One region of the Cytobacillus sp. C11.1 genome, then DNA from elsewhere that is predicted to be linked to it. Evidence: riboswitches for the same ligand, from Rfam matches in the RefSeq annotation. Region 1 holds a riboswitch; each other region holds the start of a gene.
The links. Region 1 has a riboswitch for glycine ahead of AC3ZVC_RS15360 (trimeric intracellular cation channel family protein). Riboswitches for the same ligand answer to the same signal wherever they lie in the genome.
Positions count from the first base shown of each region.

Region 2: it holds a riboswitch for glycine, as region 1 does, so the genes downstream of both, gcvT (glycine cleavage system aminomethyltransferase GcvT) here and AC3ZVC_RS15360 (trimeric intracellular cation channel family protein) in region 1, are expected to answer to the same signal.
Region 3: it holds a riboswitch for glycine, as region 1 does, so the genes downstream of both, purU (formyltetrahydrofolate deformylase) here and AC3ZVC_RS15360 (trimeric intracellular cation channel family protein) in region 1, are expected to answer to the same signal.

Region 1 covers NZ_CM176935.1:3,077,195-3,088,047, reverse strand. Annotated here, with positions in the region: gene AC3ZVC_RS15385 (NupC/NupG family nucleoside CNT transporter) at 1-535, opposite strand, end outside; partial or broken gene AC3ZVC_RS15380 (pseudouridine-5'-phosphate glycosidase) at 778-1,694, opposite strand; gene AC3ZVC_RS15375 (carbohydrate kinase) at 1,695-2,789, opposite strand; partial or broken gene AC3ZVC_RS15370 (EamA family transporter) at 3,012-3,963, opposite strand; gene AC3ZVC_RS15365 (carbohydrate kinase family protein) at 4,302-5,396, shown strand; glycine riboswitch at 5,732-5,826, shown strand; gene AC3ZVC_RS15360 (trimeric intracellular cation channel family protein) at 5,933-6,544, shown strand; gene AC3ZVC_RS15355 (YkvI family membrane protein) at 6,889-7,989, opposite strand; gene AC3ZVC_RS15350 (LysM peptidoglycan-binding domain-containing protein) at 8,336-10,156, opposite strand; gene AC3ZVC_RS15345 (hypothetical protein) at 10,503-10,853, shown strand, end outside.
Region 2 covers NZ_CM176935.1:2,259,306-2,270,158, reverse strand. Annotated here, with positions in the region: gene gcvPB (aminomethyl-transferring glycine dehydrogenase subunit GcvPB) at 60-1,520, opposite strand; gene gcvPA (aminomethyl-transferring glycine dehydrogenase subunit GcvPA) at 1,513-2,859, opposite strand; gene gcvT (glycine cleavage system aminomethyltransferase GcvT) at 2,876-3,982, opposite strand; glycine riboswitch at 4,145-4,233, opposite strand; gene AC3ZVC_RS11200 (DEAD/DEAH box helicase) at 4,413-6,101, shown strand; partial or broken gene AC3ZVC_RS11195 (YqhG family protein) at 6,079-6,872, shown strand; gene AC3ZVC_RS11190 (YqzE family protein) at 6,925-7,110, opposite strand; gene AC3ZVC_RS11185 (shikimate kinase) at 7,218-7,715, opposite strand; gene comGG (competence type IV pilus minor pilin ComGG) at 7,729-8,112, opposite strand; gene comGF (competence type IV pilus minor pilin ComGF) at 8,102-8,518, opposite strand; gene AC3ZVC_RS11170 (phosphatase) at 8,532-8,861, opposite strand; gene comGD (competence type IV pilus minor pilin ComGD) at 8,845-9,282, opposite strand; gene comGC (competence type IV pilus major pilin ComGC) at 9,282-9,641, opposite strand; gene comGB (competence type IV pilus assembly protein ComGB) at 9,641-10,672, opposite strand; gene comGA (competence type IV pilus ATPase ComGA) at 10,659-10,853, opposite strand, start outside.
Region 3 covers NZ_CM176935.1:464,770-475,622, forward strand. Annotated here, with positions in the region: gene AC3ZVC_RS02405 (TerC family protein) at 1-598, opposite strand, end outside; gene AC3ZVC_RS02410 (FbpB family small basic protein) at 613-738, opposite strand; gene AC3ZVC_RS02415 (hypothetical protein) at 1,062-2,057, opposite strand; gene AC3ZVC_RS02420 (twin-arginine translocase TatA/TatE family subunit) at 2,262-2,468, opposite strand; gene AC3ZVC_RS02425 (alkaline phosphatase D family protein) at 2,485-4,239, opposite strand; gene AC3ZVC_RS02430 (hypothetical protein) at 4,552-4,872, shown strand; gene AC3ZVC_RS02435 (FbpB family small basic protein) at 5,233-5,358, opposite strand; gene purU (formyltetrahydrofolate deformylase) at 5,446-6,312, opposite strand; glycine riboswitch at 6,463-6,564, opposite strand; gene AC3ZVC_RS02445 (MFS transporter) at 6,780-7,970, opposite strand; gene AC3ZVC_RS02450 (glycosyltransferase) at 8,107-8,745, opposite strand; gene AC3ZVC_RS02455 (aspartate kinase) at 9,269-10,633, opposite strand.

The sequences.
Region 1 (10,853 bases):
AAACCGATGCCAAACCACCTGTCATCACAGCAAAAAGCTCTGACTGGGTCATTTTTGCAATAAATGGTCGAACGACAAGAGGTGCTTCTGTTTGTCCAACAAAAATATTAGCAGCTGCAGACATTGATTCTGCTTTACTTGTTCCTAATAGCTTTGAAAGTCCGCCACCAATTATTTTAATAATCATTTGCATAATTCCAAGGTAATATAGGACAGAAATAAGTGATGAGAAGAAAACGATAACGGTTAACACTTGAAAAGCGAATATAAATCCTATATTTTCATTCCCAATTAAACCACCAAATAAAAACGTAATCCCCTCATTGGAATAGTCAAATATGGCTTGAATTTTCAAAGACAACCATTTAAGAGCGGATTGCCCAAGTTCCCACTTCAAAACAATGAAAGCAAAGAAGACTTGAATAGCGAGCCCGCCTATGATTGTGCGGTAGTTAATCCCTTTTTTATTATTTGAAAATAGGAAAGCTATGCCTAAAATAAAAAGAACACCCAAAACTCCCCATAGAAAGTTCAAAATGATCCCCCCTTAAAATATATTTATTGTCTATTATTACTAAATAATAAAAACAAACAATACTTCAGTCATTATGAATATAAAATTCAAGTAAAGCCTCTTCCTTTAAATGTTAACGTTTTCAAAATGAATGAAAAAACAACTTCTATAAAGTCTAGGTCTATTAAATATTGCAGAAGCCAATATTATGAGATATTTCACTTTATAGAAGTTGAATTTATTCCTAGTTTATGAACTAAGATTTATTTCGTTTTGTTATTGAAGCTAACGGCAATTTGTGATCCTACTTTAGCATTGTGTTTTACTAATTCGATATTGGCATCAAGGCTTTTGCCGTTCGTTAATTCTTTAATTTTACCCAGCAAAAATGGTGTGCTATCTTTACCAATAATTTGTTTTTCTTCTGCTTCTTTAACTGCTTGATCGATAATTCCATTGATATAGTCTTCATCCATCGCATGTTCTTCAGGAATCGGGTTGGCGATTACTGCTCCACCCTTAAGGGTTAATTCCCATTTCGTTTTTAATGTCTCTGCAATAACATCAATTGAATCAGTAGAGAAGTTTAATTTATGTTCACTATTTCTAGTATAGAATGCTGGGAGGTACTCAGTTTCATATCCAATTACAGGTACCCCTTTTGTTTCAAGGTATTCTAGTGTAAGAGCCAATCCAGGATTGATTTAGCACCTGCACAAATGACAGCTACATCCGTTTGAGCTAATTCTTCAAGGTCAGCTGAGATATCCATAGTAGTCTCTGCCCCTTTATGAACCCCGCCAATACCACCTGTTACAAAGATTTTGATATCTGCTAAATCAGCACAAATCATTGTTGTTGCAACAGTCGTTGCACCTAGTTGTTTTGTAGCAATAATTTGCGCTAAATCACGTCTTGATACTTTAGCAACATCGGAACTTTTACCAAATAACTCTAATTCATCATCTGTTAAACCAATTTTAATTTTTCCATCAATGATCGCAATTGTTGCTGGAACAGCACCGTTATCACGAACAATTTGTTCAACTTCACGAGCCATTTTTACGTTTTGAGGATAAGGCATACCATGAGAAATAATAGTTGATTCTAATGCTACGATTGCTTTACCTTCCGTTTTTGCTTGTTGTACCTCTGCAGATAATTCAATGTATTGTTTCATTTAAATTTCCTCCATATCTAACATAAATTGTTTTTGAGATAATTCTTGTCTAACTGTATATTTTGACATAATTGTTTTGTGTGCATTGACCAGCCCTGATTTGATAATGTAGTCCATTTCTTTCTTTTGCAGCCAGGAATAAATAACTCCTGAACAAAATGAATCTCCTGCACCTGTAACATCCACAACCATTGGTGTTTCGATAGCTGGGAAATAATGAATCTCTCCATTTTCAACTCCCGCCATCACACCTTTTGATCCACTGGTCACAATCACATTTTGTACACCTAACTCTAACCACTTCTTAACTGAATCTTCCCAATCTTCCTTATCATTGATTTTCATGTTCATAAACGTTTCTGTTTCATCTTTATTTACGATGAGCCAGCTCACTGCATTCAGCGTTTTTGGAAGCCTGTTCATTTTCGGCGCCGAGACAGGGATAATGACTAATGGAATATGATGTTTAGATGTGAAAGAACAGAGAAAATCAATCGTTTCACTTGGACAATTCAAATCCGCTACGATACATTTAGCTCTTCTAAGAATATTGCTGTTTTTGATCAACAGCTCAGGTGTAATATTTTCATAAACATCCATGTCTGCTAATGCGACTGATAAATCACCATTTTTATCTAAAACGGCTGTATAGGAACCTGTTGACGAATTTTCAAATTGAGCGACATGCTCCAAATTCATAAAAGGGGATGATAAATCATAAATCTCTTCCCATTCTGAATCGTTGCCTCTTGCTGATAATAAGATTACTTCCTCACCTAATCTTCCTAAGTTTTCCGCAATATTTCTTGCTACTCCTCCTACCGATGTAGAAGATTTGACTGGATTAGACGTTTCATGAGTAATTTCATATTTCGCATAGAATTTTCGATCGACGTTAGCTCCGCCAATGCAAATAATAGGATTTGTTTCATTTAAAACATAAGCCTTGCCTAAAACATATTCTTTCTTGATTAATCCAGAAATAATATTCGCAACGGACGACATTGATTCTCCTACTATTTCAGATAATTCCTGTTGCGAAATAAATGGATTTTCTCTAATCATATCTAATATTAATTTTTCATTTTCATTCATTTCATCAGTCATTTTATACCCCCCTTTCAAAACAAATGTTTATTGGTTGAACATATGTTTAGTATACGGTTTCATTTTGGATTGTCAATAGTGCTTTAAATAAAAATTAACTATTTCTTCTTTTATTTTCTCTTTATTTTTTTAAAATAATTAAATAAAAAAGAAGATCACCAAAGCTTTGTTTTGTGAAAAGGGGCAACTAGTGAACGTGAAATGCAAACATCAACTAATATGTTTTTTAAATTCACCTGGCATATTAGATTGATTTTTTGCATTTTGTTTTGAAATTTTATTTTTTCTTAACAATCTATTTCTATCTAGCATGGCTGGTAAACTCATTCCGAGAATAATGGTTACGATACCAACTATTTGAAGAGCAGTAACCGTTTCACTTAATAAGATGACTGATACCATTACCGCGATTGGCAATTCAATCGCACTCAATATCGATGACATACCTAAACCAACTTTAGGAACTGCGATCGCTGAATAGGAAGACCGGTATGATCATGCCAAATAACCCCAATGCCAAACCATAAATCCATAGTCCTTCGTTAAACAAAGTCCCATTCCAAATAATTTCCGGCGACTGAAACACTGCCGACATCATAAAAGCAAAGAAAGAAACCAATACTAACCGATTAGAAGTAGTCATACTTGCAGTTGCTCTTCCATTAACAAATAAAAATAGGGAATAACAAAGAGCTGCTGCTAACCCCCATAACCACCCTTGAAAAGGTATTTGAGATAAACCAACATCAATTAAACCAGCTGCTGGTATTGTTCCTGCTACCAATATGATTAAAGATAGTAATTCAATTCGACTTGGAAATTGGCGTTTTGTTATACAAGAAATCAACATGCCTATCCATGTAAATTGAAACAGCAGGACAACTGCCAAAGAAGCAGGCAAATAGTTTAATGAACGACCATATAAAATATTTGTTAACCCTGTTAAAACGCCAGCAAAAATAAGAATTTTTACTCCATTAAGGCTTAATTTTGTTCTGTTTGTAAGCAGGAAAATACCAACAGCGATGCAAAAGCCGATAAAAAATTGACTTGTAACTGCTTCTGAGACCGAAAAACCACTGCGCATTGCTAGTTTTATGATGGTTGAAACTACACCATAACTACTAGCTGCTATCACTACCAACAGGGGATAAAGATACATCCTCATCATTCTACTTCCTCCTCGTACAATTTTTTATTGAATTGAATTTGATTATGATTTTAAAAATTTCAAAAAAAATCATAATCTCCAATATAAATTACCGATAGACTTTTTTGCAATCTATTTTTTAGTTATAATGGATTGACTAAATCAACCGTCCAGATCATTTAGCTCATGTATTATTTATCTTTTGCCAGTAGCAAAAATGTTGTCCGGTAAGGCAATTTTGTTATAAAGATAGCCGATAAATAATCTATTAAAATGGGGTTTAAGATTAAAGCATTTACAAACAATTGTTTATCAATTAAACTAACGTTTAAGGAGAATGAGGTTGTTTCATGGATAAAGAGCAACAAATTTTACATCACATAAGAATGAATCCTTTCATTTCACAGCAAGAATTATCAAGTAAAGTCGGTTTATCAAGACCTGCAGTTGCTAATTATATTGCTAACCTGACGAGACGCGGTGAAATCAAAGGCCGTGGCTATATACTGAGAGACGAATCGTCGATCGTATGTATTGGAGGAGTAAACACAGACCGGAAAGCGCGAACAAATGAGAAGGTGCGTCTCTATTCATCAAATCCAGTAAAAATTACGGAGACTTGTGGCGGTGTAGCACGAAATTTTGCCGAAAATTTAAGTCGGCTCGGTGTTAACACTTCTCTTATTGCTTGTGTAGGAGACGATAAAGAGGGAAACTGGTTACTAAAGGAAACGAAAAGTGTAGGAGTTGATATTAGTCAAGTATGGGTGCTGCCAACAGAACGGACCGGGACTTATACGACCTTGTTAGATATTGATGGTGAAAGTATTGTCTCCATGGCTGATATGACTATTTACGAAAGAATAACAACTTCCATGTTCGAGGAAAAATGGTCCCATATTGCTGCCTCACAAGCCGTTTTTCTGGATACGAATATTCCCAAGAAATGTATAAGTTATATGATTAAACGCTGCAGAGATGTAAACATTCCTTTGTATATTGACCCTGTATCTTCAGCCAAAGCACAAAAACTTCCTTTTTGCCTTGACGGAGTAGAACTAATACTCCCTAACCGAGAAGAAGCAGAAATCCTTGCTGACATAAAAATTGACTCAATCAAGGACTGCCAAATTGCTTGTGAAAAAATTAGAAAGCGTGGCGTCCAAAAAATTATCATCACGCTTGGTGACCAAGGGGTTTTTTATTTCTCTGCTGAGGAATCCGGGCATTTGTCTCCTTTCAAAACGAATTTTGTGGATGTCACAGGGGCTGATGACGCATTTGCTTCATGTGCCATATATGGAATCATGAACGAAGAATCATTATTTAGTGCTTGCCAATTAGGACTTGCAGGTGCTGCTCTTACCCTTCAAACTGAAGAATCTATATCATCATTTTTAAAACCTGAAAAACTTCATGAAATAATAAAGGAAGTTTCGAGGTGAAATTCGGGAAGCAACAGAGGTTTAGGCTGCAACTTTATATTGATCATTTTAAAAAAAGATGACTCAAAAGGTCGTTATATAACGATCTTTTGAGTCACCGATATACCGTACCCAAGATCGAAAACCAATCCTCATGATCTATAGCGGGCAATTTGAAGTTTTGCAAACCTTCGGGGGCCAAGTGGTTATATGAAATCAGTTCGCCCCTCTTACCTATACATGAATCCTTTCCCACTTCTCACTGGCCTTTTTCTACCTTCCACTCTCTTTTTACTTCACTTACACTAAATAAGCCTGCCTTCTATACTGTATAATTATAAAAATAAAACTTGCGAAAGACTGCTGTAGGAGAGAATGTATGGTACGTCACCGAAAGGGAAAATCTTTAGAAAAGTTGAATCTCTTAGGTAAAAAAGACCACTGCAGAACGCTTCTCTGGATAGTGCTTCACACACCCACGGGGTAGGCCTTCTAACATAGGTAAAACTCACAGGTACAAGGACATAGATACTTACTCAATGATTAGGGGGGGTTGTATGGTTTGGGATGTTTTGAACGTGATCGGAACCATTGCCTTTGCGATGAGTGGGGCTGTCATTGCGTTGAAAGTAAAATACGATATTATTGGCGCCTATGTTCTAGGATTAATTACTGCATTTGGCGGCGGCGCTATTAGAAACCTTTTTACTGGTATTCCTATCATAGAATTATGGCAGCAAACCACTCTTTTTATCGTTGCTATTATCACCATAAGTATCGTCATCTTATTGCCAAGTAGCGCAGTTAAACTTCTAACGAAATGGAGTATTTTTGACTCAATTGGCTTGTCGGCATTTGCTGTTCAGGGGGCTATGTATGCACAATCAATTAACTTACCTCTATTTGCTGTTATGTTTTCAGCCGCAATAACCGGTGCAGGTGGAGGAATTATTCGTGATGTTTTAGCTCAACAAAAGCCAATTGTTTTACGTCAGGATGTATATCTTTTATGGGCAATTTTTGCCGGGTTTATTATAGGCATGGAGTGGTTATCAGAGTCCTATCAATTCTATATTCTTTTTACTATTACTTTAATATTACGAGTAATTTCGCATCGATTCGCCTGGAGTTTACCTACTAGAACAATTCAAAAACAACAAGAAGATTAAAAACAGGTTCTGATTTATACATTCTCTAAACATAAAAAGCTCACTTCAGAGTGAGCTTTTTATGTGTCTATTTTCGAATGAAAATTTGAATTTGGTAAATACATTAAATCTCTTTCAATATATGATTCATCTTTCTCCATGTTTAAATAATTGTAATAACATTCCCATTGATTTGGTGGCGACAAGACCGCACCCCTATCAATATCAAATTTAGAGTGGAATTGAAATAAGGTTCTTTTAGGATTGTTAAAAAGAGGTAAAAGTGAAAAAAAGATACTATAGTTGAAGGAGAGCAACGTATTTATACACTGCTCTCCTTCTTTATAATATTATTGGTTTAGTATTTAGCTGTTCACTATTTTTTTTGTATACGTTTCGCTTTCATGGTATTTTCCTTTTTGAATCGTCTTCATTCTAATTGGTGCAATCATTAAAACGGCAATTAGGATCAATCCAAGATAACCAATTAGTGGGTAGAAGTGGCTAACAAGATCTGTAAATCCTACGAAACTTGCAGCAAATGCTACAATCATTGTTACGACGAAAAACCTTTTAAAATTTGGTGTACCTACCTTTGAAAAACGAGCCACAAATGAGAAAAACATACTGATCGCTGTATTGAAAATCATTGCAAAGAGAACGATCGACATAACGGTACCTAGAGCAGGAGAAATATTATTAACAATAGCTAACATTGGCATATCCATACTGCCAACACTTTCAATCTTAGAAAAAATAGCTAGATGGCTCAGCAGAATGAGAACACCCAGCCCAATACCTCCGACTAATCCACCTAATGCGGCAGTTCTACGATTGTTTTCTGCTCCACCCATAACGATTGCCATAGATGCACCTACTGCCGTATTAAAGGACACATAATTAATACCAGAAATAAACCAATTTGGAAGAGTAGTTGGATGCTCCTTGGCTACACGATCTAAAGTGAGGAATGATCCGTCGGCATTTATAAAACTATAGATAGAAATGATAATCACAAAGAAGATTAAGAATGGGGTAATCCCGCCTATGATAGCAACAACACGGTCAACCTTTAACATCCCGGTTAAAAGAACAAGAATCGTCATAACGCTTGTTCCTATTATGACAGGCACACCAAATTGCTGATTTAAGTTTGACCCTGCACCTGCTATCATTACTACGCCTACACCAAACAATGTAAAAATAAGAATATAATCAATAACTAACCCTAGATACCGGCCGCTTATCTTATAGATCACATGTTTATGTGATGCAGTTTTCATGCTGCTGCCTAACCATACCAATGTCATTCCGGCATAAGCAAATAAAGCGGTTGCAATAATTGCGCCGAAAATACCCATAAGACCAAAACTAGTAAAATATTGAAGAACTTCCTGCCCGGAAGCAAATCCAGCACCCACGATTACACCTATAAAAGCGCTTCCATTTTTTAGAATTTTTTTCATTTAGATTCCCCCCCTCGAATTGTCTCTTTCTTAAGTATAACAATTTAAAGATGAAATCTATTTGTGTAAATACTAAAAGATAGGATAAATGATTTGTTTATCTGAACAAAAAGAGTTCTAAATTTTCTCAAAAATAGGATTTTCATAAATCCCAAAAGAAAAGCACCCCCAAAAAGTTTTGGAAGGATTGTATAAACTTTTGGTTTGAATAATTTCACGGAGAGTTGGTACAATGAAATACAGTTTTCCTATTTTTTGATGAGTGAAGGAATCGATTAAATAGTGTGTGGGCCTGTCCCCCAAGTACGGTAACAATTTAACGAACCGGGGGACAAGCCCCCATGTTCTATAAAAAAGTTAAACTCGAAGCAATTTCCTTCAAATGCATTTTGTCTGCCCATAAGATAAAGTAATTGTAAGTTTCTCCTTGGATTATAACGGGAGTTGGATACCTTACAATTAAAGCGGATTGATTCAACATTTCTGCTGGCTGGTCCGCAGAGGGGAAAATGTAGCAGGCTTCCTGGCTTTGGACTCGAGCCTTCAGTATGCTTGGCATGGATCCATAGGGCCTTAATGGATGGAAAGCTTCCCCACGGCACACCTCATCCAAGTTTTCACCAGCTGAAATGGCCGAAATTTGAAAAAAACCGTCAGCACCTTCGTATCTTTCTTCGTTCACTTTTTGCCAGTTCGACGGATATTGGAATTGAACCTTATAGACGGTGTTCGTATATGTGTTCTTTAGGGTACCATCCATGATGGAAGTCGGAGACCATTGAAGTGACTGAATGTTAATTCCAGCAATTAGTCGAATCGGGACGGGGTGACGGAGGTCGATAGCCCACATTTCGCTGGCAAATTCCTGTTCCTTGCACCCGCTAAGATAGGCTATTTTTGTTCCGTCTGCTGACCACGTGACAGGCGATGCGAAGCAATTGGATATAGCCCAAATTCGATCCTCTTCTCCTCGCCTCCCCACCGTTCGAACTTGTGAAAAATATCCTCTATCTTCATAGGCGGTAGCGCTATAGGCAATTTTCGAAGAATCAGGAGACCATGTCGGATAATAATTTTTTGCAAGGGGCCCGCCTTTTACTTCAAACACATTGCCTGTTGAAAGCTCAACGGTGTGAATGATGGAAATGCTGACGCCTGGTGTTGTGTAAAGGACAAAGCTTCCATCGGGCGATAGCTGAGCATTATTAAGCCGCCCTCCTGTGTTACGTGTAATTTGCTGTTTCCCGGATCCGTCTGTTTGAATTCGGAAAAGCTGACTCATTCCTGATGCATCCGGTGCCTGAAAAAGCAGTTCCCTGCCGCTCGGAAACCATTGAACATCTGTTGAATCAGGCAGTTGAATGAATTGTGCCTGATGAGACAGAACATTGTACAAGATAATGTGGCCTTGCTTCGTATAAGTAATTTGGCTGCTGTCAGGCGACCAATCCAATTTGAATTCTGCCTCAGCATCCATCTGGTCAATTTGAGCAATGGTAGCTGCTGCAACATCAATAACATTTACAATTCTGTTCTTTCCGACAAACGCAATTCTCCTGCTATTCGGTGACCATTCTGGACTTGAGAAGGAGTCACCCAATCCACTGGTGAGCTGCACGTTCTCCCCTGTCCGGGGATTATATAACCAAATATCATATTGCCCTCCCCGATCAGAAGTATAGGCAATCAGGCCTTGGCCGCCAGGAGGGGCAAATGGAATCCTTAGCTTCACTCCTGGAACTATTTGGAAGGATGGAAGCTGGTTAACAGTTCGAATAAGCTCATAATTTGGCTGCCCGTTTGTTATGACATTAAATCGTACTGCTAGCTGATACAATGTATCTCCTGGCTGGACGATGTAATAAAGAACACCTGGCGGAACCTTTAATAATTGACCGGGCTGAATGACATAGGGTGGCTGAAGCTGATTCGCCTCTATGATCAATGAAGGCGGAACTTTGTATAATTGTGATATCTTATACACTGAATCTCCTTGCCTAACACGCACAACGTCAACTCCAGGTGGAACGGACAGCTGTTGACCTATATAAATCGTGTAAGGAGGCTTCAAATTATTTGCCGCAATAAGAGAATCAGCCGGAATTCCCCACCTGCTGGAAATCCCATACAGCGTATCACCTGAACGTACTGTATAAAAAGTCTGCATGATCTTCACTTCCCAAAAGAAAAATTCCCACAAGTAAAGTTGAGGTATTAATTAGGTACACACTCTCTGCCCATATATTATTCAGTGGGAAGTCTGAGGTTCAATGAATCGGGGGAAGAATTAGATTTAAAAACTCATTCCTCTAACGATAGCCCTATGACAATTCTGTATAGCTTCTGCTGATAGGCCGGCAATAAGATAATTCTTTCCTTGTCTGGCTACTTAAGATTTTGACCTTATTTAATCAAATACACTTGTTGTTTAAATAGTCTAAATATTTTTATAAATTAACTTAAATACGATATAATAGAATGGCAGAAAAAGTATTTACATAGGAGGTGACACAATGACCCAACTTTCTTCCAAGACACTAGAATTCAACCTAGCTCAGGAAGCAGCAGACCACTTTTTCGAAAAGGGCTGGACAGATGGTCTACCGATTATCCCCCCTACCCCTGAGAGAGTTCAGGCAATGCTTGATTATGTAAAGGCACAGCCGTCTGACATTGTAGGAACGATCCCAGAGAGAAACCGGTTCATTACGGCTGAAAAAGTGGCAATTAATGCCGTAATGGCGGGCTGCATCCCTGCTTATATGCCGGTCGTCATGGCGGCTATGGAGGCTGTGCTGGATCCGAAATTTGGCGTTCACGGTCCTACAGCAAGTACAGGTGGCGCGTCCATCCTTTTGATCGTT
Region 2 (10,853 bases), 820 kb from region 1:
TTTCTCTCAATTAAAACAGCAAAAAGGATGCCCCTATTCCGGGACATCCTTTAATTTTTTTATTGCTTTTGATAGCGAAGAACAGGTTTGCGGGCAGCCATTGTTTCATCAAGGCGTCCGATAACCGTTGTATGAGGCGCTTCCTGAACGATCTCAGGGTTTTCCTCTGCTTCTTTGGCAATTTGGATCATGGCATCAACAAAGGAATCCAGCGTTTCTTTTGATTCTGTTTCTGTCGGTTCGATCATAATGCACTCTTCCACATTAAGCGGGAAGTAAATTGTTGGCGGATGGTAGCCAAAATCAAGAAGGCGCTTGGCTATATCCAATGTGCGGACTCCCAGCTTTTTCTGGCGCTTTCCACTCAATACAAATTCATGTTTGCAATGCCTGTCAAAAGGAAGATCAAAGAATGGTGCCAGCCTTCTCATCATATAGTTTGCATTTAATACCGCATATTCTGTTACAGCCTTTAATCCATCCGGTCCCATTGTACGGATATATGTGTAAGCACGTACATTGATGCCGAAGTTTCCATAATAAGGCTTCACTCGGCCGATTGATTGCGGACGGTCATAATCAAATTCATACTTGCCATCTTTCTTAACCAATATAGGCTTCGGAAGGTATGGAATTAGATCTGCTTTTACACCGACAGGACCTGATCCCGGTCCGCCGCCGCCGTGCGGCCCAGTAAAGGTTTTATGAAGATTAAGGTGAACAACGTCAAATCCCATATCTCCTGGGCGGGCTTTGGAAAGAACGGCATTCAGATTGGCTCCATCATAATAAAGTTTTCCGCCTGCACCGTGCACAATCTCAGCCATTTCCAGAATATTTTCTTCGAAAAGGCCCAAAGTGTTAGGGTTTGTCAGCATTAGGGCAGCAGTATCTTCGCCAACCACTCTTCTTAAGTCCTCTAAATCGACCAAACCGTTTTCGTTTGATTTAACGGTTATTGTTTCAAATCCTGCTACTGTTGCAGAAGCCGGGTTTGTACCGTGGGCAGAGTCAGGAACTATAACTTTGGTACGCTTCGTATCGCCATTAGCTTCATGGTAAGCACGGATCATCATTAGTCCAGTCCATTCTCCGTGCGCCCCGGCAGCCGGCTGAAGCGTTACTTCATCCATTCCTGTAATTTCAATCAGATGCTCCTGCAAATCATACATAAGTTCCAATGCACCTTGTACAGAGCTTTCATCCTGAAGGGGATGCAAATGGGCAAACCCGTTAAAGCGGGCAACATTTTCATTGATTTTAGGATTATATTTCATGGTGCATGATCCCAATGGATAGAATCCTGAATCAACTCCATGGTTACGTTTGGAGAGAGCCGTATAATGGCGCATAATATCAAGCTCGGATACTTCTGGCAGTTCAGGCTCTTCTATTCTTAAATAACCTTCAGGGAGAAGTTCGCTTAAATCTGTTTCCGGAACATCCATTTCAGGGAGGCTGTAACCGATACGCCCTGCTGTACTTACTTCAAAGATGAGTGGCTGATCTTCCTTATGCATGGTAATCCCCCATTTCTTTAACAAATGTATCAATTTCTTCTTTCGTTCTTAATTCAGTTACAGCAACTAGCATATGGTTTTTCAAGTCAGCAAAATCTCTGCCAAGATCAAAGCCGCCAATAATGCCCTTTTCCAAAAGCTGTTTGTTTACTTCTTTGACCGGCTTGTTCAGCTTAATGACAAATTCATTAAATGAAGGGCCTTCAAATGCTATTTCGAAACCATTTTCTTTAAACTGCTTTTTGGCATAATGGGCTTTTTGCATGTTGGAAACAGCCATTTCTTTAACGCCCTTCTTTCCTAGAGCAGTCATTGCTACAGATGCAGCAAGAGCATTTAACGCCTGATTGGAACAGATGTTGGACGTTGCTTTATCGCGGCGGATATGCTGCTCACGAGCCTGAAGCGTCAGAACAAAGCCTCGGCGCCCTTGATCATCAACAGTCTGGCCAACGAGGCGTCCCGGAACTTTTCTCATCAGCTTGGATGTAACGGCAAAATATCCGCAGTGCGGCCCGCCGAAAGCTGTAGGAATCCCAAAAGGCTGTGCATCCCCAGCCACGATATCTGCTCCGAATTTTCCCGGAGGCGTTAATGCTCCTAGAGAAAGCGGGTTGCTTGAAACCACAAACATTGATTTATGTGCATGAATAATTTCTTCAAGCTCTTTTAGTGGCTCTACTCTTCCGAAGAAGTTTGGATACTGGACGATTACTGCTGCAATATCATCGCCAATCATATCGTTTAACGCGTCAAGATCTGTTACACCATCTTTGTGAGGAATTTCAATTACCTCAATATATTGGCCCTTCGCATAAGTCTTGACAACTTCCTTTGACTCAGGATGAACGCTGCTTGAGATCAGCACTTTTTTGCGGCGTGTATTTCCCGCACTAAGCATTGCAGCTTCAGCAAGAGCCGTTCCACCATCATACATGGAGGAGTTCGCGACATCCATTCCAGTCAATTCGCAGATCATCGTCTGGAATTCAAAAATTGCCTGAAGCTCACCTTGGGATATTTCCGGCTGGTAAGGAGTGTAAGCAGTATAAAATTCTGAACGCGATAATACATGGTCAACGATAACCGGCATGTAATGGTCGTATACACCTGCTCCAAGGAAAGAGGTGTTTGTGCGAAGATCGGCATTTTTCTGTGCCATTAAAGTGAGCTCTTTCATTAGTGCTGTTTCAGATTTTGCAGGTTTTATTTTATATTCACCTTTAAATCTTACGCTTTCAGGAATGTCACTGAAAAGCTCTTCCACAGCTTTAACGCCGATCGTTTCGAGCATTGCTTTCTGGTCAGACTCTGTCATCGGTAAATAGCGATGTTTCATCGTTTTCTCCCCCCGGTTAGTTCTTTTCTCTTTTATAGAAAGGTGTAGATGCAATTTTTGCTTTTAAACGTTTGCCGCGAATTTCTACTTCCACTTCTGTTCCTAGCTCAGTATGTTCTTTTTTAATAAGTGCAAGGCCAATATTCTTCTTTAAGGTTGGAGATTGGGTGCCTGTTGTCACTTCCCCGATAAGCTCTTCTCCTTTATAAACAGGATAGCCATGGCGCGGGATTCCGCGGTCAATCATTTCAATCCCGGCAAGCTTGCGGGGAACCCCATTTTCTTTTTGCTGCTTCAGAACTTCCTTGCCGATAAAACCAGCTTCTTTGTTCACTTTTACAGCAAAGCCAATTCCTGCTTCAAGCGGTGTTATATCAGGGGAAAGTTCCTGGCCATATAGTGCAAGATTAGCCTCAAATCGGAGTGTATCCCGAGCGCCAAGGCCGCATGGAAGCACGCCATCTTCTTTGCCTGCTTCAAGTATTTCATTCCACAATGCTACAGCATCCCTCGCATCGCAGTATACTTCAAAACCATCTTCTCCAGTATAACCAGTTCTTGAAACAAGGGCTTTCTTTCCATTCAGATCAACATCCTGCTGAAATTTGAAAAAGCCGATTTCCCCCAAGCTTGTATTTCCAGCAAGCTTTTGCATTACCTTTTCAGCAAGCGGTCCTTGGAGTGCAAGCTGCGCCATATCTTCCGAAAGGTTTTTCAATTCCACATTGCCTTCAACATGGTCTTGCAGCCATTGGTAATCCTTTTCAATATTTGATGCATTTACAACTAGCAGATAGTGGTCATCGCCAATTTTATAGACAAGTAAATCATCAACAGTTCCGCCATTCTCATAACACATCGCTGTATATTGAGCACCAGCGTTTTTTAATTTTGAAACATCATTTGTCATCATTTTTTGAAGATAAGCAAGGCTGTCAATGCCTTTCACTTCGATCTCACCCATATGGGATACATCGAAAAGGCCAGCCCTGGTACGGACTGCTTCATGTTCTTCTTTAATGCTTGAAAACTGTACAGGAAGGTCCCAGCCCCCAAAATCGATGGTTTTTGCTCCATAATCTTTGTACACCTCATACAAAGGTGTGCGCTTTAACTGTGACATTTACTCGTCCCCCTCATAATCTTTTTAAAACGGTGTAGGAAACATAAAAAAGGACAGAGTATCCCCTCGTAATTGAGAAGATCCCTGTCCTTGCACCTGAAAGTTTACCGAAATCGGCTTTCCCCTTGGGTGGCTCCTTTATAGAAGCACTCTCCAGAGCTGCGTCAAACAAGAGTTCTTTTGCCTGAGAGATTCACAGGATTTGCTTGCTCCTTCGGCGCTACAAACGTAGTCTCTCCCCTTGTTATCATTCGCATTTATAAAATTTCCCAAGTTGGTCATACTTATACCAAACAGAAAAATAATGACTCCATTATTTCGATAAACTAAATTTAATGTGTTAACTTTCAAAACTTTCAAAGCTATTATCATCCTACCACCTAAACCAGGTTTGGGCAATATGTTTATATAGATTAAAGGAGCTGTTTTTATGACGGTGCAAATTGGCTTTGATTCTTCCTGGCAGGATGAATTTTTAAAGAGAATAGAAGACGATGGTCCTTGGGGAAATTGGGAACTGTATAAGCTGGCTGTAGAAGTTGAAAAGCATACGGTCATTCCCGAATTTGAAGGCCTTCAGGCTCCAAAGCACCTGCCTAATCTGACACCGCTTCCCCATCAGCTGGAAGTAGCAAAGCAGGTTGTTGAAAGCATGAACGGAAAAGCCATCCTTGCAGATGAGGTTGGTCTTGGGAAAACGATTGAGGCTGGTCTTATTTTAAAGGAATATATGATAAGAGGTTTAGTAAAAAAAGTGTTGATTCTCGTTCCGGCTTCCCTGGTATCTCAATGGGCAATGGAGCTGAACAGCAAGTTTTTCATCCCAGCAGTTGCCCAGCGGAAAAGCTATGTATGGGAGCAATGTGATGTTGTGGTTTCTTCCATAGACACCGCCAAACGGAATCCCCACCGGGACATCATTTACAGCCTGGACTATGATTTGATCATAATCGATGAAGCTCACAAGCTTAAAAATAATAAAACAAAAAACTATGAGTTTGTGCAAAATTTAAAGAAGAAATTTTGCCTTCTGTTAACCGCAACTCCGATCCAAAACCGGATCGGAGAAATATTTAATTTGGTATCCCTCCTAAAACCCGGCCATCTCGGCAACGAGTCGGCCTTTTATGAGAGTTATAAAAAAGATTCACGTTCGTTAAATGATGATGAACATTTAAAAGAGCTAGTAAATAAAGTTATGATTCGGAACCGCAGGGCGGACACAGGGATCGAATGGACCAAGAGACATGTTGAAACCATTCCGATTGAATTTTCCCAGGCAGAGAGAGAGCTATATGATGCTGTAACCGAATTGCGAAGAGAAGGCGATTGGGTGAGTTCCAGCCAATTTTCTGTAATGACTCTGCAAAGGGAAGCATGCAGCAGCAGGGAGGCTGTTTATTTCACTTTGCAGAATATGCTCAAAAAACAAGAAGAGCCTACTAAAGCTTTCCAGGAACAAATTCAATACCTTGTTTCCAAGGTTGAAGCTGTCCAGCAAAATTCAAAAGCCCAAAAGGCTCTTGAATTAATCCAAAAAATAAATGATAAAGTAATTATTTTTACAGAATATCGTGCAACCCAAATGTATCTGCAATGGTTTTTGAAACAATACGGCATTACCTCAGTCCCTTTTAGGGGAGGGTTCAAACGGGGCAAAAAGGATTGGATGAGAGAACTTTTTCAAAAGAATGCCCAGGTTCTCATTGCAACAGAAGCAGGAGGAGAAGGAATAAACCTTCAATTTTGCAATCATATCATTAATTTCGACCTTCCATGGAATCCGATGCGCCTTGAACAGAGGATTGGCCGTATCCATCGTCTAGGCCAGGAGAAGGATGTTTTGATTTATAACTTTGCCACTAAGAATACAGTTGAAGAGCATGTTCTGAAACTGTTATATGAGAAAATCAACCTGTTTGAAAAAGTTATTGGAGATTTGGATGATATTTTAACAAAGCTTGAATTTGGCAACATTGATGATCACCTTATTGATATTTTTGGAAAATCATCTTCAGAGGGTGAGATGAGAATTAAAATGGAGAACTTAACTAGCATGATTCAATTTGCAGAGGATATGAAAGAGGGTGGACTGAATGCAGCAACAGGAAATTCATAAATTTCTTGAGAGATATTTTCACGCAAATGGATGTGAGATTGTCAATAAAGGCCCAGGTTATATGACAGTTCAGCTTACCATCGAACTTGATAAGGAACTCATGAACCGGCCGTTCTATTGGCATTACTTGGAGAAAACAGGCGGTATCCCAAATCCCATGCAGCTGACCCTTATTACAAACCAGCAGCTGGCTCCTGACCATTTAAAAGGAGAGATCATTCATTTTGGATCCCCCCGATTGCACCAAATATTTGAGTCTGCCCGAAACCTTGCAGGCTATATCAGACTTTATGAAAATCATCATCATGCTCCCGGCCAGCAAACTCCATTACGGCCCTGGCTGGGTATGAACGTTCGAATCTCCTACCAATGTGACCGGAAGAGAGACGTTTTCAAATCGATTGGCCTCCAATTAATAAATGGGCAAATGGCGGAGGACTTCCATGACAAGCTGCTTAAAATGAATTTAACACCCAGATCCCTGATTATTCTTTTACTCTTTCTCCACTCATTATGCCGAAAAGCGGTGTATCAAGGGTAGCGAATTTTTTAAAGATGGGGATTGAGCAGGAAGAGCATAGCTGGGCAGATGATGCCAGGATGCGCTGGAAAAAGGATCTGGATTTGCTGGAGCATTTTTATGAGGATGCTGAGGAAAAAGGCGAAAGCTACGAAACTGAAAAAACCGCCCTGAAAGAGCAATATGAGCCAAAAATTAATATTTCCATCATTAACGGAGGTCTCTTTTATCTGACAGACAGCGCTGTCTGAACAAAGCATAAAAGCAAAAACCGGCAGTTGCTGCCGGTTTCCTGTTTTGGTGCTATTTATGTTTTTTCTTATTTAGGGCAAAGTAGAAAATATAAGGAAGTACGCCAAACCACCTGAATAGAAAGGGTTCTTTCATTTCCTTTTTCTCCATCCTGTGCTTTTTTCGTTCATCCTTGGGCTGGTCAATATATTTAACTACAGTCTGTGTGATATATTTTACGTACTCGTTTGATTTCATTTGACACACCTGCCTTTTCCGCTCATGGTCCACCCAACTAACTGTGATGGAAACTGCACATTTAGAAGTTTCACATTGTCGTCATTAACAAGTATGTCCAGGCAAAATTATTCTAAACGGCTTATAATTTCATTAATAATAACGCCACTTTCTTTATGGGTCGTGTCAATGATTACATTTGCTGCTTCTTTGTATAAAGGCATTCTTTCTTCATACAGCTCGCGGATTTTTTTCATTTTATCCCCTTCAAGCAAGGGTCTAGATTGATCATTTTCAAGACGCTTAAATATTTCCTCCGGTGTAGCATAAAGAAAAAAAACATTCCCTTTCCCTTTTAGTGCTTCCCTGTTTTCAGGCCTAACGACTATTCCGCCGCCTGTTGTGATAACAGCTTCCCGGTTATTCAGCTCCTGCAGTATTTTAGTTTCAAGCAATCTGAAATATAGTTCACCTTGTTCTGCAAAAATGTCAATTATGCTTTTTTTCTCACGTTTAACAATCTCTTCATCAGTATCAATTACTTCTTTATTCACATAAGCCGCTAGTTCTTTACCTATGGTGGTCTTGCCTGCACCCATGAATCCTATTAAGTAAATTGATTTCATCCTTTTTCCCCAATCAGTTTTTTTCACTCCATTTTATCACTTTTTCCAAATCGATGTCATAATAAGCGTACGTTGTGAATTCGGAATCAGAGCCTAGTTTTGTTCTGAATGTGATTTGGTACAAACTCGAAGCTAGGGGTGCCATACTGTAGGATACATGCCCATTTGCAAAGTAATAATAACCTGATAAATCATATACCTGTTTCTCTTTCAGCAATCTTTCTGTGTTCTTGAGAGCGTTTAATAAATAATACTCTTGCACTAAAACCGTTTTCGCTTCTTCGATGAGTCTTTTTTCCGATAAATATTGTTCCAATTGGATCGTTAGCAAAAGGAAAGCAGCAAGAATAATTGTAAATGTAAGAGGATAAACAAATCCCTTTTCGTTACGGCACATTAGTACCCTCCCAATTTATATAGGAATAAAGGGAGGCAGAATATACCTGGGCAAATGTATCTTTCACTTCCATTTCCAATCCTCCGTTAATGCTAGTAAATGAAATAGAATCAACCTGCTGCAAAACAATTTCATGGCCTTTCAAGTCCACTCTTCTCCGCAGGCTTGAACCGTATTTTTCATATACTACGTTTTGCCCGGCTATCTTTAATACAATTCTTTCATTTGAGACATCTGCATAATCTGCAAGCCTGACTTCCTTTTTCATCTGATTGATAAATACCAGCCATTCAAGCCGTTGTGTCCTTGCATCAAATTTCCAGTCCTGAAAGAGAAAGTTAAAGCTAAGCGGCAAAAAGGAAACAAGCATCAAGAATATTGAAAAAGCAAAAAGCATCTCCAGCATGGTAAAGCCTTCGCTATTTATATACCTCACATTTCTCATTGGCTTTCTTAAATATATCTTCATACTTTACACAAACCTCCGTTAATTCTGCGCTTTCCTTTAAAAAGATTTCATATACTGTTTGGCTCCTCTTAATAGATTTACCGGAAGGCGAATACCCTTCAACCACAGTTTGCTGCAAGCTTTCATAAAGGAGCTGTGTGCTTTCAAAATCCTGTTCCATTTCAACAGAGTGCTCAACCGCTTTTATTATGAGGGGGAAAAGTACTCCCACCACAATCATCCAGGCTGATAATGAAAGCAGCAGCTCAGCCATGAGGAAGCCATCATTCTTTCGCCACATAAAACCTCCCTCTCCCTATTAAAAAAGTAATCAAGTACCTTTCCTCGCCAATCTTAATATAAAGGCTGCCAAATTTATTCGTGTTCCCGCTAGGTCCATACTGAAAATACAAAGGCATGGTCCCCTTCCTTATCTCAAACAAAGCAGAATATTCCCGGCTAATAATGATATCCGAACCTAACTTCACCTGTGCGGTATAAAGGTGCTGGTCTGGTACAAACTGGACGACCACATCTGTATGATGAGTTATTGCATACTGCTGGGCATACATCAAATCAGATTTTAATTGGGAAAAAAACATTTGTTTTTCAAAGTAGAGGAAATGTGGCTTAACCAAAACAGCCGTAATCGAGGCAATAATGATGAATATGCTGAGAACGAAGAGGGATTCAACTAGAGTGAATCCTTGTTGATTTTTCATCATGTTCCTGATGTATCTGTCTCTGGAGAAGCAGGAGGAGGGGTTGCAAGTTCAACCTTTCCATCAGTGGAAATTTTAATCTCATCCCCATTCGGACATGATTTTGTTTTATCAGTAAGATACTCTTCATCTACTAATTCTTGGATAGTAGCTGGTGGTGCTTTTTTATCTATCTCATACGCCTGAACCTGAGCTTGAACCATTTGAATAAAAGCCTCACAACCTTTGCTGTTAATTTTTGAATTATGTTTAGTCACATTCGGTATGGTGATGATTAACAGCACTGAAATAACCAGCAAAACAATCATCATCTCAATCAGTGTGAATCCCTTTTCATTTTTGACTTTCTGTAATTTCATTAAAATCCCTCCAATAAATGATACATTGGCAGTAAAACCGCCAGATACATGGATACAATCAAGAAGCCGATAAACAAGTATAAAAGCGGCTGAATCAGTTTGAGCAGCTTTTCTGTTTTTTCCTCAAGCAGATCTAAGCAGTGCCTGCTAAAGAAGATTAATTCCTGATCCAATTTTCCATTTTTCTGCCCGTGCCTTACAATGTTTGATAACTCCCTTTCAAAGAAAGGGAAACTTATTAAAATATCCTCCAGCTTTTCTCCCTTGCGCAAATTTATTTTCATAACCTCGCCTATCTCCCTGTAAAATGGCTGTTTATCATGTCTCTCAAATAAACTTAGAGCTTCAAACACAGAAAGGCCGCCTGCTAATAGATAACTAAGCTGCACAGCAAAGAAGTGAGTATAGTACAGACGAAGAAAAGGGCCTGCGACAGGAATTCTCACAATTTTCCGCTTCTGATCAAGTGAAGATTGCTTTCGAAAACTAAAAAAATAGTAGCCAAGCAGAACAATGATACTGAAAAGACTTAGGATCAATAACAAAGGGAGAAGCTCGCCAAAAAGGTAGACAACTTTTGTGAAGAAATTAGGCTGCAGTTTCATCGAAACAAACAAAGAAGAAAAACGGGGCAATAGTATATTTTCTACGAAAACAAAGAGAAATGAGGTAATTAGGATTAAAAAAAGAGGATATGCGATTAGTTTCTTTAACTTATCAACTTCCTTTCTTCTCTTCAGAATCATTTCACTGCCATCAAGAAACGCCGCTGCCAGACCTCCGTGCTGCTCAGCAAAAAACACGTATCCTATCAAGCTTTTATTAAAGTTCATATTGGAAAGAATTTGATAAAAGGGGTATCCTTCTTTCAACTCAGAGATGCACTGGCTTATCTCCTGTTTTCTTTTGCTTGGAAGCTGGTGTATTAGTGATTCTAATGCTTCAGATAATGGATATCCCCTGGACAAAAGATCACCTGTATTTTTTAGAAAATATCCTTGTTCATTAATTGTCCATTTATGTTGGTTCATTGTCATGCACCCACCTGCTGTATTCCGATTCCTTAATATAGCCAAGGGCTATCCCCTTTGTAATTACCTCCTTTAACGTACGATAATTCACATCATTCGCCTCCCCTCTGGCCTCTTTTATGGAAGCATTCAGCGCTCTCCCCGCCAGGAGTTCAAATACACTTGCCCTCTTCCATCTGCC
Region 3 (10,853 bases), 2.4 Mb from region 1:
AGCCGACAATCCCGAAAGCAGCAATCTCGAGGCCTGGTCTCTTATGGAGCAGATCCACAAAGAAGTTTGCTGCAAAACGCATAATAATTAATCCGATCATTCCGCCGGCAAAGATCACCAAGAACTTTCCGCTATCAAGTCCGCCTATGTGCCCTAGACCTGTATCAGGGAGAGCCACAGCCAGCGCAACAGCTGCAAGAATGGAGTCAACCGCAAACGCAATATCCGCAAGCTCCACCTTAAAAACAGTCATCCAAAATCCGGATTTCTTTTTATCCTTATTCATTCCAGCTTCGTGCTCGCCCTTCTTGACGAGTGTTTTTCTAAAGATATGGTTAATGGCAATAAACAGAAGGTAAAGCGCACCGATCGCCTGTACCTGCCACACGTCTACAAGGAACGATATGGCAAAGAGGGAACCAAAACGGAAAATAAACGCTCCAGCCAATCCGTAAAATAATGCTTTCTTCCTCTGCTCTTCCGGAAGATGCTTCACCATTATGGCTAAAACAAGTGCGTTATCAGCAGCCAGCAGCCCTTCCAAGGCAATCAGCAGCAACAGTACCCAGCCGTACTCCAATAAAAGTGATAATTCCATTTAAACACCCTCCCTTAGTTCGCTTTTACGTGTTTTTCATCCAAACGTTTTTCAATCTTCGCAAGCTCTTCCCGATCTCTAAGGAGCTCTTCTTTGTTCTTTTTTATCAGCTCTGAAAACGACATCTTTTGCTTCTTCATCTTTCAGGTCTCCTTTCTTTTGATCTTTGAGTATGGATAGCTTCGCGCTGTTTCCTTGCAGTTATGTTATCTAAGGAATTTTGATTGCCAAGCTTTATAAGGCAATAAAAAAACCTCTACCAGCAAGCGGTAAAGGTTTTTTAAAAACAAAAAGACCTTTACCCGAAACAGGCAAAGGTCTTGCTAACAACGGTAAGGTTGCCAACAAAGCCGGGAGCTCTTAACTCCGAAATGACGACTCTGCTGTAAAAGCTACTCCCCTTTAGGAGAAACTATTCAACTATTAATCTAATCATATTATATTCTGCTTAAGCTGTCAATTGTTACGCAAATCGGTAATAAATTAAAATGAACGCTGCAAGCACAAAGATAAAGTTAAGGAATACAAACACAAATTGATCCGTCCTTGTTTTGTGCAGCTTAATCGGCGGGTTGTAGAATGATACCCCTTCAATGATGAAAATAATCAGCACAATATGGATCATAAAATGTCCGATGACCTCTGTCATTCCAAACAGCATTGTCGTGGTGATAAAAATAACTGTCACAACAAAGCCGACAACACGGTTTAAAATTCCGACAACCAATAAATAACCCACTACAAATTCAATGAATGCAGCCATCACCACAAACGCAGCCGGTGCAAATCCAAATGTCGGAACACCATGATTGGCCACAATATCAAGTGACATGCCTGGATACACCCATTTTTCAACAGCCACCCAGCAAAGGGATAAACCTGTACCTAAATACAGAAACGGAAAGCCAACCTTCTCAAGCTTTGTGCCGCCTACCAATAATACCCCGATAATTGCTACATAATAACCATAATCGAGCATATGGAAAATGCCATTATGAAGTGTTACGTACACAAATAATCCTAATAAAAGAACTGCCGCAATCTTCGTGGAGATATGATGAGGGATTAACAAAAATCCGATTGCAGCCCAGGTCAGAATCATAGCCGTCATATTACTTAAATGGAACTCTGGCGCAAACAACGTACCGTTCGCGACCTGAATCATTAAAGCCGCCGCGGTTCCGTACTTCAGAATATGTCTGCTGTACTTCCGGAAACCAGAGAGCCAGTCATCAAGCTTTTTGATCTTTGCCCATTCCGTTGTTTTCGGAATCACTAATGTTAATAGTGCCAGCACAACCGCAGCGGTTAATGCTAATCCCATAAATAAAGGTGATAATATATTTTCAATGGTTTCCTTTTGCGGAACCACATTTGTGAACCATTTCACATGAGCGCTCGTAAAAAAAGGCGTCATTACAAGTCCAATTATTAAAAGAAGCTGGAATAATTTTTTCATGATGTCATTGCCTCCTGATGGCATTAAATTTACATAAACAATATAAGTACAGTATTAATATATAATACTTTCCGGTGTAGGAGCTCGTTTAAAAATGAACATTATGTGAAAAGTTTCACACAATGTGTGATACAGTGTCCATTACGTTAAACTTTTTACCCCGAATAAAAAACAGGCGATCACCTCTCGCCTGTTTCAGCCTTACTAGTTTTCTTTTTTCACAGCCGCCAAAACCGGCTTTTTCTCTTCGATCTTTTCTTCGTCTCCCACTAAGTCCTTCGCTGCGCTTTTGAACTCTGTTAACGTCCGGCCAAATGCCCGGCCAATTTCAGGAAGCTTGGATGGCCCAAAGATAATCAATGCAATGACTAAAACAAGAATTAAGCCTGGTATTCCGATATTCGATATCATCTGCTCACCCCGCTTTTTAGTTTAAAACCTTTTTGCGTTTTTTCTCGAGCTGCTTCTCATGTGCACGGGCGTGGGCGCGATGACGATCTTCTTCCACCTCGGCAGTCATTTTCACACCCTGCGGTACTGCTGAAGTTGATACTTGCTTCAGGCCTTCCTGATCTTTTTCTAAAACAAAGGAAGCTCTTGTTGAGATATCCGCACCCGGTTCAGTTACATAAGGAAGCACCCGATAATCCGTACGCCACTGATCTGATGTCACCTCGCAGCGGACATAGCCACGGTAGTTATTAAAAAATTTAATATGGGGATTTTCTGCAAGCGTACGTTCCGTATCCGCTCTGACATCAGAACCATTTCCGCCTGAAGAAATCGATGTTCCGACAAACTCGGCTCCGATCAGTTTGGAATCCGTTTCATTATAATCAGCATGGAGATTGGAAGCCCAGCTCGCATGAACGTCACCAGTCAGTACAATCAGGTTTTCCATTCTTTTTGCTGCTGCAAAATCTGTCAGGCGCTGGCGGGCGGCCGGGTAGCCGTCCCAGGCATCCATGCTGAATCTCGGCGATGTGCTTGTCCCAAAATTCCGCTGTGCAAAAAACACCTGCTGAGCAAGCACGTTCCAATCGGTACCCGAGCTGGCGAGATTATTTTCAACCCATTGTTCCTGCTCTTGTCCAAGAAGAGTACGGCTCGGATCCAGCGACTCAGGCGTATGCGGTTTGCTGCCGTCACCATTTGCCTGGTCATCACGATACTGGCGGGAATCAAGCACTAGGAATGAGACAAGCTTGCCATAGGTGAATTCCCTGTATAGCTGCATACCCTCTCCATGCGGCATGGAAGATAAACGGAGCGGCATATGTTCATAGTAGGCCTGATATGCCGCTGCCCGGCGCTTGATAAATTCTTCAGCGGATTGCCCTTTTTCCGGGATACCGGCAGCATAGTTGTTTTCAACTTCATGATCATCCCATGTAACAATCCAAGGAAAGGCTGCATGGGCTTCTTTCAGGTGAATATCAGACTTGTACTGTCCATAGCGGTTCCGGTAATCTTCCAGCGTAATAATTTCCGGACCGCTATGATCACGGACATTTCCAGTTGGAGAAATGTATTCTTTTGGTCCATATTCATATATGTAATCGCCCAGATGGAAAACTAAATCCAGATTTTCTCTCGCCATATGCTGATAGGCAGTAAAGTAGCCATGCTCATATTGCTGGCAGGAAGCAAAAGCAAACGACAAGCTTGCCACGTCCTCACCGGCAGAAGGAAGCGTTTTTGTTTTGCCGATTGGGCTTAACTCATTGCCTGTTTTAAAACGATAAAAATAAATCGTGTTTGGCTTTAAGCCATCTGCTTCCACATGTACGGAATGGGCTAATTCCGGTACCGCAATTTCGGTTCCGCGCTTAACCAGTTTGCGGAAATGCTCATCTTCAGCAAGCTCCCAGCTGACGGGAACAGCATGATTAGGCATTCCTCCTCCATTAAGCGGATCCGGCGCAAGCCTAGTCCACAAAACCACACTATCTGAAAGAGGATCTCCTGAAGCAACGCCCAGCGTGAAAGGATACTTACTGAATTTAGGAGCAGCATCTACATTCAGATTTCCGACTCCAAGTGACTGTGCCATCGCCAGGGCAAGCGAAAACCCGGCAATCTTGCCTGCTCCCGAAAGAAAGCTGCGGCGGTCAATATCCTTCTTTACGCTTTCCTCATTGAATTTCCTGATTAACTCATCAATCGATCTCTCATTTCTCATTTCTTCACCTCTTTTATAATCTCGATTCACTTTTGATTATAAAAGGCTTGTTTTAAAGAAATATGAAGATATGTAAAGAGTAGCCGACGTATGTATGCCTAATTTAACAGGCCTTTTGTAAGAAATTGGATCTGTGGTGTTCCACAGATCCAGCACTCCCCTTCCAAATACCTGTAAGCCTCCGGGCCATTTGCCCCTTCTTTCTTAACAATTTTTTCATAGAATATTAACGAATATTGTCAGAATTTTTTAGTTTACTAATCTGGAAACCATGGTTATGATAAATACAATCTATTAAAAAGGGGTGAGGAGTTGAAAAAATCCAGATTCATGCCGTTTTTGCTGCTGTCCATTTTCTTATCCTTCCTCATCACCCAATACCCCGGCGTCCATTTTAACGGGATTCCTATGGACGAAAGCAAAGCCATAACCGTTTCCGAACTTGCGGAGAGCTTTCTTTTAAAGGATAATCCTAAGAAATATGTGTTCACACAGGATTCAGCCTCACTGGCACTCGGCAGTCTGGCGATCATCCTTCTCCTATACAGCGCGCTTCACATAATCGCGCGCAGGAAAAAAATCTTTTACACCCCCATTTTCTACGAGGCGAACTACATGATCCACACTCCTTAATTGTCCAAAAAACAATTAAAGGAGGAAAACGAAATGATGTGGATTCGATTCATAATGATTGGCTTGTTTTCATTAACAGCTTCCAGCCTGTTCTTTTATCAGGGAACGGAAATCTACCACGCCTTTGTGGAATACTTTAAACAAAAATAACATCAGTAGGCGCCCAGGGAATTCTCCGGGCGCTTTTTTGCTGCCTTAGACCGAAAGTGAGGGGAGTTGCCGATATATCGGAAAAGTTGATGATATATCCTTCATCTCCTCTTTTCTTTTCCCGCATACAATTGGATCCCTTCCACTAGAACCCACGCGCAATATAAAAAAAGCACCCAGCCTGTTCTCAACCAGGCTGGGCGCTCTTCCTTATTGGGCTTTTGCATATTTATCGTCAATCTTCTTTTCAATCTTCTCAAGCTGACGGCGGTCCTTCAAAAGCTCTTCTTTATTTTCCTTTATCATTTCAAGCATTGATAACTTTTTCTTTTTCATGTTTGCTCACCTTCTCTCATGATGTTATACAACTCTAAGGATGCTCTTCTGCATATTTTTCGACAAAATTCGGGTGGTACCTGGTACCTAAAACACAATCGTCTTATTCCCATGCACAATGACTCGATCTTCAACGTGCCATTCCACTGCCTGGGCGAGAACCCGCCTTTCGACGTGGCGGCCGGCGATTTTGAGATCCTGTGCGGTGTGGCGATGGTTGACTCGCTGCACATCCTGCTCGATGATTGGTCCCTCATCCAAATCATTTGTTACATAATGGGCTGTTGCCCCAATCAGCTTGACTCCGCGGTTAAACGCCCTTGCATAAGGATTGGCTCCCACGAAGGCAGGCAGGAAACTATGGTGGATGTTGATAATCTTATTCGGATACCTGGATATAAAGCTTGGCGAAAGAATTTGCATATATCTCGCCAAGACAATGAAATCGACTTTCCCATCCAGCAGCTTTACCGCTTTTTGCTCAGCTTCAGCTTTTGTATCAGGCGTAATCGGAATGTGATAATAAGGAATCCCATATCCCTCTACAACTTCCTTTAAATCAGGGTGATTGCTGATCACTAAAGGAATGTCCACCTCAAGCTCCTTTGACTTCCAGCGCCAAATCAGCTCCAGCAGGCAATGGTCCATTTTTGAAACAAAGATCGCCATCCGCTTGCGTTCACCCTTGCCGCTCAGCTTCCACTCCATTGAGTATTCCTTGGCCATCTCTGGCAAATCCTTTTTCAATTTTGGGAATGATTCATCAAAATCATTCATATCAAATTCAATCCGCATGAAAAAGATGCCTGCCAGCGGATCGGTTGTATGCTGGTCAAAATGGACAATATTCGCTTTATGCTCCAATAGGAAATTGGATACGGTTGAAATGATGCCTGGCCTTTCCGGACAGGAGATCAGCAAAGTCGCCCGGTTTGCATTAATATTCATATTCATATTGAGTTCCTCCATCCGCATTTCTGGAAACAAGCTGCCAAACACAAAAAGGACAGACAGGGGCAGCATTTTCCTCCCCCTTCTCTGTCCTTTTACCTGAGAGTTTAACCCCTTTGGTGTCGCATCATACATGCGCGCTCTCCAGAGATGCGTCCCGCTGCGGTTCTGTCTACCTGAGAGATTTGCTTCAAGGGTCTTTTTGAAGCTTGCTCCTTCGGTGGCCTCTTCGTTGCTCTCTCCCGCAGCCGTCATTCGCTCAATAATTTTTGTTATTTTCAGAATACTACGGTATTTTAAAAGTGTCAACCGATCTGCGTTTCTTTCACAAAATTGCCACAATTTAATATCTCTGGATTCGGTCCGGAATCTTTCTTATAGTGGCTAGTAAAATAACTTTATGCAATCTCTTTTACCTTTCCGTTCAACACACAAAAAGCCTGAAGACAAATGTCTTCAAGCTTTTTCATCTATACAGCCGCTTTAGGCTTAGGCGCCTTCTTCTGCCAGGCAACTGTGATAAATAAAGTAACTAACAATAAAGCTAACCCCAAAACAAACGGATACGAGATCCGGACATCATAAAGCACGCCGGCAATCGTTGGGCCAAGCACGTTTCCAATGCTCATATAAGCATTATTCATGCCCATCGCAAATCCCTGCTCATTACCGGCCATTTTTGAAATAAGCGTTGTTAAAACCGGACGCAGGATGGATGTCGCCAGGAAAATAATAAGCGAAATGACAAAGAAAATGGCATAGCTGCCTGCAAACAGCGACACAAGGAAGCCAAAAGCCGCGACTGCCAAAAAGATATTCAGCACCTTTCCCTCTCCATACTTGCTGACAACCCGATCCACGACAAAAAGCTGAACAATTACACTTATAATCCCTGTTGAGGTAACCATAATGGCAATCTCTTGCGGAGTAGCACCAAACTGGTTATCAAGATAAAGTCCCAGAACCGATTCATATGCCATCAGTCCGAAGCTCATCACCAATGTAATAACAAGCGGAATAAAGTAAGGCTTTCTAACAGACATTGCCAGCTTCTTGACCATTGGTTCCTCTTCAGGCATTTCGTCCGCAGAAGGCTGCTGCAATGTGCTGCTTTCTTCAAGGAGCACAATGGAAAAGATAACAGCCACTAAGGATACAAGCGCGGAAATCAAAAATGGCATTTTCAAGCCGAAGTCTGCCAAAAATCCGCCAATTCCAGGCCCAACTACAATACCAAGTGACATCGCAGCTGAGACAAGGCCATTCCCTTTTGCCCGCTGCTCCATGGTTGTAATATCAGCAATGTATGCAAAAATAGCAGGAATCAGCAAAGCCGCCCCAATTCCTCCGATTACACGTGAAAAGTAAAGCAGCCAAATCGAATCTACTGCATAAAAGACCAGCATGGATAATGTCAAACCTGCTAAACCGTATATAATCATCTTTCTGCGACCGTACTGGTCAGCCCATTTCCCAGCAATTGGAGAAAAAATCAGCTGGGCACCCGCAAAAATAGCAATCATCAAGCCAGCTGCCGTACCTCCCTGATTAATGGATTCCAAATAAGCAGGCAAAATCGGAATAATAATTCCAAAGCTTCCGATGGCAATAAACATATTAATCATTAGCATGTACATCTTTTTTCTTTGTTCTCCTGACATAGCGGATACCCCTCCCTCTATATATGAAAATTTTACAATTCAATTTTTGGCACGCTCTCTAGCTTATAATGGGACAGCCAGCTTTGTCAAAGGAAAAATAAGAGAAACTCCAGCATGTCACTGGAGTTCCTTTTCATCAGCTTTTAAATTTGTCTGGAAACTGCTTCACGATCGCGTCAGTAATGGCATCCGCCATGATAATAATATGTGAAACCCCTTCATCAATCGATACAATTCTTGCGTCCCAATCCTTTACCAGGCTTGCTGATAAATCATTTGTTACCAATTCCAAATGCATATACAGCAGCTTTTTCACGTCTTCATTTTTCAAATTAGGATTGGCGCCGCTAAGGAACGCTGCGATATCATCAGCATTCCGATGCCAGTCTTTGTTCAGCTGGTTTACCTTTGCTCCCTGCCCGCTCTTGGCTGCATCCACAATATCACCGGCAATGACGATATGCTCTTTGAGCAGCTCTGTCAGCTTATTCCCTGCAGCTTCTCCATAATAAGGCTTGATGGAATTTCCAATATCCTCCTGATTTTTCAGCAGCCGCGCCAGTACCTGCTTCTGATCCTCCGCACCTGCAGTTGTTGCACTTGTAATATAATTGCTTGTCCATAACACATGGTCAATCCAAAGTCTCCGGAACTCATTTTCAAACTTCACCTCTGATTGGCTGATACAAGGTTTCTGGGCTGCAGCACTGAGTGGCGATGCCACCATGTTTAACGGCAGCAGCAGCATTAATCCTATAATCCATAATTTCTTCATCACTTTACCCCTTCCAAAATTGAAAAAGTTTCCTTTTTATTTTGGATATTTGAGTCATTTTCATTCTTTTATTTTTAAAAAAATAATTCTCAATTTTTTCAATCAAACGTTTGATTTATTTAGCATAACCCTCTGGCCTTTCTATACTTTTCTGCAACGTGGCTTATTTGGACACTGATTCAGCTAAAAATACCCTATGCCAAAGGGGATAGAGAACTTCTAATTTGCAAGTTCAAGCTTTTATTTTCAGATTTCTAAATTTATTTGCAAATCCCTTTTTATTTGCAGATTCTTAATTTTATTTGCAGCTTGAAAACATTCTAATTCACCTTGATTTCAAGTTGTCCGTTTCCATCAAAAAAGGAGCACCCGTCTTCCGGCCGGGCACTCCTTTTTGCATTAGGCTCTATTCACCTACAGATCTCCACTTTTTAACGCTCCGAATTATCGCGGTGAATAAATTCGGTTCAATTTTTTCACTCCGCGTTTTGGCTGCTTTCTCTGCATCTATGCTGCCATAGCTTCAAACTGCCGCCACTGCAGCAAAAAACTCTTCATATAGCGCCTGTACAGCACGTTTCTCATCCACAGCCTTCACCCCGAACATCATGCTCACTTCAGAGGAACCCTGGTTAATCATTTCCATGTTCACCTTCGCTTTAGCGAGTGCTTTGGAGGCTCTGGCCATGGTTCCAATGTTTTGGCGCATGCCTTCGCCTACTACCATAATAAGCGACAGGCTGTGCTGCACTTTCACCTCATCAGCATGAAGCTCATTTTTTATGCGCCACAGAATGTCTTCCTCCATGCCATCCTTAAACTGATTTTCCCGCAGGATGATCGAGATGTCATCGATTCCTGATGGTGTATGTTCATAGCTGAGACCAAACTCTTCAAAAATCGTTAAAAGTTTGCGTCCGAATCCGACTTCGCGGTTCATCAAGTATTTGCCGACATAAATGCTGCAGAATCCCTGGTCACTGGCAATTCCAATAACAGGTCCGTTTGTGTTGTCCCGCTCGTTCACGATCCTTGATCCTGGCGCTGTTGGATTATTCGTGTTCTTAATTTGAACAGGGATTCCCGCCCGAAAAGCAGGTACAAGCGCTTCGTCATGCAATACTGTAAAGCCGGCATAGGAAAGCTCCCGCATTTCCCGGTAAGTCAGCTCTTTGATCTCCTTTGGATGCTCGACAATAAATGGATTAACGGAGTAAACCGCATCCACATCTGTAAAGTTTTCATACAGATCGGCCTTTGTGGCATTCGCCAGGATGGATCCGGTCACATCCGATCCGCTTCTCGAAAATGTGAATACTTCCCCATCCCGGCTGTAGCCAAAGAATCCTGGGAAAACTAAGACCCCATCCTGTTCCCGTAGCCTATAAAGGTTTTCATATGCTTCGGGAAGAACCTGTGCATTCCCCGGCTCAGGACTGACGAGCAGGCCGGCCTCTCTCGGGTTCACATACCTGGCTTCCACTCCCTGCTGCTGAAAATAAGCTGCCACCAGCTTGGCATGATTATCCTCACCGCTTGCTTTTACAAGGTCCATGAATACTTCAGGAGTGCTTTTATCACAATCGAACCTTTCAAATAGATCCTTCTTGATTATTTCTATAATATCAAAAGCCAGACCCAATTCGTCAGCAATTTGGCTGTACCGTTCCAGCACGGCCTCCGCCAATTCTCCTGCTTCTTCCCCCTGCAGCAGTTTTTCCGCACAAGCGATTAATAGATCTGTAACTTTATGATCCTCTGAAAATCGCTTCCCTGGAGCCGATACCACGACCACCTTCCGCTCTGGATCAGCATTCACTATGTTAAAAACCTTCTCGATTTGCTTTCCGGATGCTAAAGAGGATCCTCCAAACTTCACGACTTTCATCCTGACATCTCCTAATCTCTGAAAATTTAATCTTTATTTTACTCTTATCCTGAAAATAATCAAGAGGTTTTTCTACCTAAGGAGGACATTTGTTTTCTATAAAAATACACCATTTTATACCAATATATTAAACATTCACAATTAATACCTTTCCATAGCTAATTTTTACTTTTTTACAAAAATAATAGAAAACGCTTACATTTTAATCTTTTTTCATAAA